DNA from 3 places in the Pseudoalteromonas sp. B131b genome. Region 3 is predicted to be linked to each of the others. Evidence: predicted binding sites of a transcription regulator. Region 3 holds the regulator's gene; each other region holds the start of a gene.
What was found. The regulator sigma-54, encoded in region 3, starts transcription at its own class of promoters, with help from an activator protein. The targets are predictions, from matches to a motif close to GTTGGCACGNNNNTNGNNT.
Positions count from the first base shown of each region.

Region 1: P4S65_RS12425 (EF-hand domain-containing protein) is a predicted target of sigma-54. The motif match lies at 1,656-1,674, and genes of this name have one in related genera.
Region 2: fliE (flagellar hook-basal body complex protein FliE) is a predicted target of sigma-54. The motif match lies at 1,882-1,900, and genes of this name have one in related genera.

Region 1 covers NZ_JARLUZ010000001.1:2,668,239-2,671,524, reverse strand. Annotated here, with positions in the region: gene rluB (23S rRNA pseudouridine(2605) synthase RluB) at 1-355, opposite strand, end outside; gene scpB (SMC-Scp complex subunit ScpB) at 352-942, opposite strand; gene P4S65_RS12425 (EF-hand domain-containing protein) at 1,094-1,615, opposite strand; gene P4S65_RS12420 (hypothetical protein) at 1,838-2,269, opposite strand; gene xthA (exodeoxyribonuclease III) at 2,510-3,286, shown strand, end outside.
Region 2 covers NZ_JARLUZ010000001.1:1,959,069-1,962,354, reverse strand. Annotated here, with positions in the region: partial or broken gene fliF (flagellar basal-body MS-ring/collar protein FliF) at 1-1,487, opposite strand, end outside; gene fliE (flagellar hook-basal body complex protein FliE) at 1,508-1,840, opposite strand; gene P4S65_RS08910 (sigma-54-dependent transcriptional regulator) at 1,996-3,286, opposite strand, start outside.
Region 3 covers NZ_JARLUZ010000001.1:212,012-215,297, forward strand. Annotated here, with positions in the region: gene lptB (LPS export ABC transporter ATP-binding protein) at 1-519, shown strand, start outside; gene P4S65_RS01055 (RNA polymerase factor sigma-54) at 589-2,088, shown strand; gene hpf (ribosome hibernation promoting factor) at 2,115-2,402, shown strand; gene ptsN (PTS IIA-like nitrogen regulatory protein PtsN) at 2,407-2,859, shown strand; gene rapZ (RNase adapter RapZ) at 2,879-3,286, shown strand, end outside.

The DNA of each region.
Region 1 (3,286 bases), 2.5 Mb from region 3:
GCATCAAACCTGATGTATTAACGTCTAAGCGGCCTACTGCAATCCAACGATCGCCATCAATACGAGGAAGTCGGTCAAATACAGTACGACGCCCTTCTGGATCTTTACGTGTACTTAGCTCACCTTCTGGTTTGTTATACATAATTACACGACAAATTCTATCTGCTTTTTCTTCAATTTTTACAGTGTGTCCGTCAACACGAATTAAGTCTGTTTCCTCAACACGGTCGCCTAACTTTGCCACTTTACCGTTTACACTAACGCGGTTTGCATCAATGTATTTTTCCATTTCACGGCGCGAGCCTACGCCTGCACGGGCTAGGACTTTTTGTAACTTTTCACCTTGTATACTCATTCGGATGGTTCTCTCACAGAAGGATCACTTAATAACTGGTTAATTTTACTTTGCTGCTCTGTTGGCAGCGCCGGTAAATTATCTAAACCTGTTAACGAAAAATAATCTAAAAATTGTTTAGTAGTTGCATATAAAGCCGGTTTACCCGGAACCTCTTTATGCCCTACCACTTTAACCCACTCTCTTTCGAGTAGGGTTTTTATAATATTCGAACCCGTAGTAACTCCCCTTACTTGCTCAATTTCGCCACGTGTAATGGGCTGCCTGTATGCAATAAGCGATAATGTTTCCAGTAAAGCACGTGAATACTTAGGCGCACGTTCTTGCCACAAATTATTTAACCAAGGGCTTAAACTGCTACATGCCTGAAAGCGATAACCACTGCCAACTTCGACTAGACGAATACCACGAGTTTGAAAATGTTCTTGTATAGTATCTATTGCGCCGTTTATTCGCGCCATAGAAATAGCTAAATCTATTAATACTACGTCTTTAAGGTGGCGCTTACTAACAGGCTTATCTGCAACAAAAATAGCTGCTTCAATGATCTCAACTAGTTGTTCATCACTAATTCGCCGACCCGCCATACACACTCTTAACAAATAAAAATACACAGCCATCTATTATGACAGAACAACACCAAACTAGGAAAATATATCTACTAAATAACTAGATTTTAAACACAAAAAAGCCAGTGATTATCACTGGCTTATAATTTACTCTTTAAAACAACAAATATTAGCTATGTTTAATGGCTTCTAATGCATCATCTTCAGCTACTGCGTTACCGTATTTTTTAATGTAACCCATAAACTCGCTTTTACTGATGCGCTTATCTTGGTTTTCATCCATATAACCAAAATGATTTGAAATATCATCATCGTTGCCTTCAGCAATCGAAATATAACCGTTGCTATCATTATCTAAACTTGAAAAACTACTCTCAATTTTATCAAACTTAGCTATTTCAGCTTTAAACGCTGATTCACTTACGTCGCTATCAGTCGCCACTTTACCTGCATTAAGCTGCATGTAGGCGTTAAATTCTTTACGGCTAATTTCATTATCCATATTGGTATCAATATTCGAAAAATGCTCCCAGATGCTATCATCATCCGCTTCGACTTTTGAAATGTAGCCATCGCTGTCGTTGTCCAGGCTTGCAAAATCACTGTCTATTTTCTCAAGGCCTTGATTTGAAGAACAAGCCGCGAGGCTCAAAGATGCTAAAATTGTTGTTGCTAATGTTAACTTTTTCATAAGACGTGTCCTTGTAATTAAATAAATGTCACTTTAGCTAATACAATTCGGATGCCAATGTTAGTTAACTAATTAAAATCAAATAGTTACAAATAAATAGAGTATTTAATGAACAATTTCAATAAGTTATATCTGAAAACTTTGCAAAGTGCTTTGTAATTTTTGCAAAAAAAGCCCAGTATATATAAATATACTGGGCATGCTTTTCAAATCTTTGTGTTATTAAATAGCCGCATTTTGATAACGTTTTACAAAATCAGTTACTTTTTGACCATTACACTTTAGAGAGTTTAAATTACCGATTTTTTGACGAACTGGCGCTAGACCTTGTTTTAAAGCAGTCATACATAGTTGTGTTTCTTGTTGAGTGTCTTTAGCAAACACCTCAACTTTAGTTTTAATCACTTCAGCAGTTGTTCCTTTTTTAGCAATATCACGAATATCTTCGCCATTACACAAAATACTTTGTGAAAAGCGTGATAAAAACACACCATGCTGGGCTGCTTCTTTACGAGCGGCAGAAAAGCCTTCATTGGCACTTAATACACACAATTTAGATTCTATTTTATTATCTTTACTAAAATACGAATTACTTTGTGCCGAGACCGTAGTTGATGCTAAAAGTGCTGCAGCTAAAATTAGTTGTGTTTTCATGTGAGATCCTATTTGAACGAGCTTATTGAGTGATTTCGCGCATTATATAACCTGCTTTTTAGATATCAATTGAATTTTTTATTTATTTAACAAATTAATATAGCATTAACAATGTTTAAACTTTAAGCACCATTTGGTCAACAATTATGCAGCGATTTTCTCCATTTCAGTCATGTTATGTACGCGTAAATACTGATACAATTTGGTGCATTAAATAGAACCAATTTTAAGGTAAATTCAATGAAAGTGATTTCTTTCAATATCAATGGTCTGCGTGCTCGTCTTCATCAATTACAAGCAATTATCGATAAACATCAACCAGACGTAATTGGACTGCAAGAGATTAAGGTTCATGATGAGGCGTTCCCACTAGAAGATGTGCAAAAAATGGGATACCACGTTTATTACCATGGTCAAAAGGCACATTATGGTGTGGCTATGTTATGCAAGAAAGAGCCTAAATCGGTCTTAAAAGGATTTGCTACCGATACAGAGGAATCGCAAAAACGCATGATAAGCGTTACTGTAGAGCAAGAAAACGGTCGTGATTTAACCGTAATGAATGGTTATTTCCCGCAAGGCGATAATATCAATCACGAAACTAAATTCCCTTATAAACGCCAGTTCTATATTGACTTGATGACTCACCTTGAAACAAACCATACACCCGATCAAGATATAATTGTTATGGGCGATATCAACATATCACCTACCGATTTAGATATTGGTATTGGTGAAGTAAATGCTAAACGTTGGTTAAAAACGGGTAAATGTTCTTTCCAACCGGTAGAGCGTGAATGGCTTGCAACATTACTTAATTGGGGCTTTAAAGACACCTTTAGAGAACAAAACCCAGAAACAGACGATCAATACTCATGGTTTGACTATCGCTCTAAGGGGTTTGTAGATAACCGAGGACTTCGAATAGATGTAGTACTTGCAACTAATGAGCTTGCAGCACGCTGTATAGATACTGGTATTGATTACGAACTGCGCGGTATTGAAAAACCCTCAGAT
Region 2 (3,286 bases), 1.7 Mb from region 3:
CTCTTCCAAAGTATTATCTGGGTAAATTAGACGTTTTAGCATTGGCTTAACTACGGCCATAATAAGAACAATAATTACTAAGGCACCTAAACCAAGACGCACATACTTCACAAACCAATCTTGCTCCCACATTGGGACTTCAAGGTCTAAACCTGTCGTTTCACGCACAAATGGCACTGTTACCACTTCAAGTGCATCGCCACGCTGCATATCAAACCCTACACCGCCTTGTAATAAACGACGAATATTTGACAATGCCTCCACTGATCGTGGTGTCATGGTCGTTTCGCCGTTTTCACCCACTTTTGGAATATAATCAACAGCAACCGATACACTTATTCTACGTATTACCCCCGTTTGCTGGCGTTTATGCGAAATAGTAGTATCAAGCTCATAGTTTCGCGTAGATTCTTTGTGATTACGAGTTGGCGAAGTACCTGTTCCTGCACCACCTTGTCCTGCTACTTCTGGAATATTCGAGTTTAGTGGAGGCTGATTCGTAAGCGCACCTGGAATACCAACGGCTAAACCGCCTATGTTATTTTCTTCAAATGTGGTTTCACTTCTCACTGCTGGTAAATCTGGATTGTAGCGTTTTTGTGTTTCTTCTATCGCACTAAAGTCCATACTTAAATCAACTTGGGCTGTGTAATTTGCAAGCCCTACGACAGGTATTAGAATGCTGTCTATTTTTTCTAAATATTCTTGTTCTCGTTTACGTTCTAAGTCGTACTCTTTACGAGAACGTGCTGCTAATGAGCTTTGCGAACCTGAATTTAATAAGCGACCATTTTGATCTGTAACAGTCACCCTAGCTGGCTCTAAGCCTTGTACTGCTGAAGCAATCATATCAACAACAGAGTCTATCTCTTCACCATTAAGAGAGCGCCCACGTTTAAGTGTTAGCACAACGGTGGCAGATGGCTTTTCTCTCTGCGCGCAAATACGTTCTCTTTTGGTATCGCAAGCAATACTTTCGCACGAGTAATATTATTAAGCTCTTCTATAGTACGTGCTAATTGCTGCTCTCTACCATGTTTGAGGCGCTCACGTTCAAGGCGCTGACTAACCCCAAACCCCATATCTTGCATGATAATATCTGATCCCGAAGTAGGTCCTTGGTCTAACCCTTCGCGAGTCATTAATAATTTTATATTTTGATATTCACTTTCATCAACCGATACGACATTACCATCAAGTTGATATTCTATCTTTTGTGCATCTAAAAAATCGAGGGTTTGAATTAACTCTTCTGTTTGCATTTTACCCAATGGGCGCATATCTGGCTGACGTGCCCAAATAATGATAAAAATGGCAATAGCCAAACAAATAGCCAGAGCTATAACCAGTGTCACTTGGCGTAATACATCAGTACCATTTAAAGCACTTAAATAGCCTGATTTCTGTTCTTGTTGATCATCACTATCACTTTGGTCGATATCACCACCAGCAAGTGCAAGGTCTGTAGATTGGTTAGATTGCGCCACGATAATTCTCCACTACCTAGTTAGACAGGCATGTTCATGATTTCTTTGTAAGCTTCTACAAGTTTATTACGAACCTGTACTGTAGCTTCAAATGCAACCGAAGATTTCTGAGAAGCAATCATCGCCTCAGCAAGCGATACACTTCGGTCACCCATTTCAACTGCTTTTACTTTTTGGCCTGTATCTTGTTGTAACTCATGCACTGTATTTAGTGCATTACTTAGCATATCGCCAAATTGTGCAGTAGAAGTAGACTGTACTTGAGTTGGCAATTTATTAATTTGATTACTACGGCCAGCTTCAAGGGCCATTGATTGCATTTCTTGAAAGACAGCGCTATTTTGAATTTTCATAATTTTTCTCTGACAATGCAGTTAAGCTTATAAATATAACAAAGCACAAAGCATGCCAACTAAAAGTCATTTAAAAACAAATGGTTAAGAATTACTTATGAGTCAGAGTTTTGACAACCCCAAATTAAATTAATTAAATTTGGGGTTTAGAGGGATTATGCAGGAAGTGAAATACCTAAATCGCGCATTTGCGCTAGCTTATAACGTAATGTTCGAGGGCTAATACCTAATGTTTCTGCTACATCTTTGCGCTTACCTTGACAGCGGGCTAATGTTTCTAAAATAATACTATGCTCTTTGTCTTTAAGTTCATCTTTATAGCTCCCCGTGTCAACCGCAAGTAAATCTTGCTTTGGCTCACCAGCCATAGGCACTTTTTCATCGTAATATGCCGTGCTTAAGCTATTTATAGCTTCGTTTGCCGTTACTGTTTCCAACACTTCAGTTGGTGTAATTACAAAATCGCTTGCTACTGAGTTTTCGATAAAAATAGCATGTTCATTTATTGTATTACCACTTCGTAGTATCAGTGCTCGCTGAATTACGTTATCCAGTTCACGAACATTACCAGGCCATGCATGAGCAAGTAGTTTTTGCTCTGCTGCTTTATCTAAGTAGGCCATAGGCTCTTTACTTTTATTTATATGGCGTTCTATTAAATGCTTTGCGAGTATAATTATATCACCAGGGCGCTGGCAAAGAGGTCGCCACATTAATGGAAAAACATTAAGTCGGTAATATAAGTCCTCTCTAAATTGGTTCTTAGCGACCGCTTCTTTTAAGTCACGATTACTCGTTGCTAACACACGAACATCTAGTTGGATTGTCTTACGAGCACCTAAACGCTCTACTTCCCGCTCTTGTAGCACTCGTAGTAGCTTTGCCTGTAATCCTAAATCCATTTCAGTGATTTCATCTAGTAAAATTGTTCCGCCTTGCGCTTGTTCAAATTTACCAGGGCATGCTTGAATAGCACCTGTAAACGCCCCCTTTTCGTAACCAAATAAAGTGGCCTCAAGCATATTTTCAGGGATCGCAGCACAATTTATAGCAACAAAGAGTTCATTGCATCGACTCGATTTATCGTGAATATAACGCGCGAGCACTTCTTTACCTGAACCACTAGGCCCGAGCACCATTACACTCGCATCAGAGCGTGCAACTTTACTTGCAAGTTCGAGTAATTGAATGCTACTAGGGTCGGCAACAATAGGGCCATCTGTCTCTTTCGCTTTTTCAGGCAAATAGCGACTCACCATATTTAGCAGCACTTCAGGTGCAAATGGTTTAGCCATATAATCAATAGCACCTAAACGCATAGCTTCAACAGCATCATCAATCGTGGCATAGGCCGTCATCATCAATACAGGTAAGTCGGGATAATTTAATTTAATACTTCGCAGTAAGTCCAAACCACTCATGGTTCCCATTTGCACATCACTTACG
Region 3 (3,286 bases):
TTACCTATGCATAGTCGTGCTAGATTAGGCATTGGTTACTTACCCCAAGAATCATCAATTTTTAGAAAGCTTACTGTTTATCAAAACTTAATGGCTATTTTAGAAACACGTAAAGAGCTAAATAAGCAAGCAAGAGAAGACACACTTAACAATTTATTAGATGAATTTAGTATTCAGCACATTCGTGATAGCCAAGGTATGGCATTATCAGGAGGCGAGCGTCGCCGAGTTGAAATAGCGCGAGCACTAGCCGCTGATCCTAAATTTATATTGCTTGATGAGCCTTTTGCTGGTGTTGACCCTATTTCAGTGTTAGATATAAAGAAAATAATAGAACATCTTAAAAATCGTGGTATTGGTGTGTTAATTACCGACCATAATGTAAGAGAAACTCTTGATGTTTGCGAAAAAGCCTACATAGTTTCTCATGGTGAGTTAATTGCATCAGGCACTCCAGAACACGTATTAAACGATAAAACAGTACGTGATGTTTATTTAGGCGAGCAATTTAGGCTGTAACATTTACGCCATGTCTTTAAGCATCTGCTAGTATTAATTATAACAACATAAAAGGATTGTTAGAGATACATGAGGCAATCATTACAGCTGCGCATGGGCCAGCAACTTACAATGACTCCACAGCTGCAACAAGCAATTCGCCTGTTGCAACTCAGTACATTGGATCTCCAGCAAGAAATACAAGAAGCACTCGACAGCAACCCCCTATTAGAGGTTGAAGAGCAAGATTACGCCGAAGATTCTGCTGGTAAAAACGAGCAAAAAGCAGATAACGACGATGTCACTGTTAGCGCAAATGCTGATGATGTTCCGAGCGAATATGAGCAAGACAGTGGTGAAGCACTTGCTAAAGATACGCTAAGTGATGAAATGGCTATGGATGTTAGTTGGGATGAATATATGAGCGCAGCCCCAGCATCATCATCAGGACCAATGCCTGAAGATGAATCTATATACCAAGGCTCCTCAACTGAAACGCTCCATGAATACCTAATGTGGCAACTACAACTGACTCCCTTTAGTCCTACCGATGAAGCGATTGCGATTGCGATTGTTGAAGCCGTCGATGATTCGGGTATTTTAACACTGAGCTGCGAAGAAATTTTAGAAAGTTTTAATCAAGAGAACGAAGAAGACAACGAAGTTGAACTTGACGAAATAGAAGCTGTTTTAAAAAGAATTCAATTGTTTGACCCTGTTGGTATTGCAGCACGTAGTTTACAAGAATGCTTATGTATTCAGCTGAACCAATACGATAAAGAAACACCCTATATTAATGAAACAAAAATGATTTTAACCGAGCACATTGATCTATTAGCTGCTCGCGACTATCGTACATTAATGAAAAAAACAAAGCTCAAAGAAGAAGAGCTTAAAGAAATAATGACTTTAATACATACTCTTAGCCCAAAACCGGCGGATACTATAGTTAGAGAAGAATCTGAGTATGTAATTCCTGATGTATCGGTGAAAAAAATAAAAGGTCGCTGGGTTGTTGAACTAAACCCAGATAGCATGCCTAAAATCAGAGTCAACAGCCAATATGCAGCAATGTCACGCACCGTTAAATCAAGTGGTGATAGCCAGTTTATTCGCTCGCATCTACAAGAAGCTAAATGGTTTATTAAAAGTTTAGAAAGTAGAAACGATACACTATTAAAAGTAACTAATTGTATTGTTAAGCAACAACAAGGTTTTTTTGAGCATGGCCCAGAAGCCATGAAACCAATGGTTTTAAATGATGTAGCAGAAATGGTCGAAATGCACGAATCAACTATTTCACGCGTAACAACTCAAAAATATATGCATACACCTCGCGGTATTTTTGAGCTTAAATATTTTTTCTCAAGCCATGTAAGTACTGAAAATGGAGGCGAATGCTCATCAACAGCAATACGCGCTCTCATTAAAAAATTAATCGCAGCAGAAAACTCAGCAAAACCATTGAGTGATAGTAAAATTGCAGATATATTAGCTGAGCAAGGAATAAAAGTAGCGAGACGTACAATCGCAAAGTATCGCGAATCTCTAGCTATTCCACCGTCAAATCAGCGAAAAAGTTTGATTTAAGACGCTAAACAAAGAGGGTAATGCTTATGCAACTAAACTTAACTGGTCGTCACGTAGAAGTAACTGATTCATTAAGAGATTATGTAAATACCAAATTTGCGAAGCTAGAAAGACACTCAGATCATATTAATAATGTTCATGTCATTCTTGATATAGAAAAATCAAACCAAAAAGCTGAGGCAACGATTCATGTAAGTGGAGCTGAGTTATTTGCCTCTACTGAACATCAAGATATGTACGCCGCCATTGACTCGCTGATTGACAAGCTCGATCGCCAAGTTATTAAACACAAAGAGAAGCTTGCTCGACACTAATATTATGAAATTAAGTTCACTTATATGCCAGGACTGCAGCAGAGCTGCGGTCCTTTTTAATAGTAAAAAAAGAATTTTAGAGTTCATCAGTCAACTTGCTCATGACAAGCTTCCATATCTTTCTCAACAAGATATTCTCAGCGCCTTAATGAATAGAGAAAAACTGGGAAGCACTGGTATAGGAAGAGGTATTGCAATCCCTCATGGGCGAATGAGCGGTGCAGAAGAGCCTTTAGCACTCGTATTAGTAAGCGAAACACCTATTAATTTTGATGCAATAGATAATCGCCCTGTTGATATATTTGTTGCTCTCATCGTACCTGATGGCGATAACCAGCAGCACTTAAAGACGCTCGCAACGATAGCTGATAAACTAAATAATAAAGATTTTTGTAAACAGTTACGCAGCGCAAAATCAGATACTGAACTGTATCAAGTTATTGTAGAACAATCGTAATTAACATAATGGGTGATAAATGGAATTAATTATCATAAGTGGCCGTTCCGGTTCTGGAAAATCGGTTGCTTTACGCGTAGTTGAAGATTTAGGTTATTATTGCGTAGATAATATTCCAATTAATCTGCTACCTTCTTTAGTGAGAAGTGTATCTGATAACTACGACAAAATTGCAGTTAGTATTGATGTCCGTAATTTACCAAAAGAGCAAGATGAATTTAACGATATCCTTGAATACTTACCTGGCTTTGCTAAACCGACTCTGTTTTATCTAGACAGTGAGGATCAAACATTAATTAAACGTTTTTCTGAGACTCGCCGTCTACACCCGTTATCAGTTGACTCATTACCTCTTGATTTAGCTATAAAAAAAGAAAAAGAACTACTCGATGTTCTCACTACTCGCGCTGACTATATGATCGACACG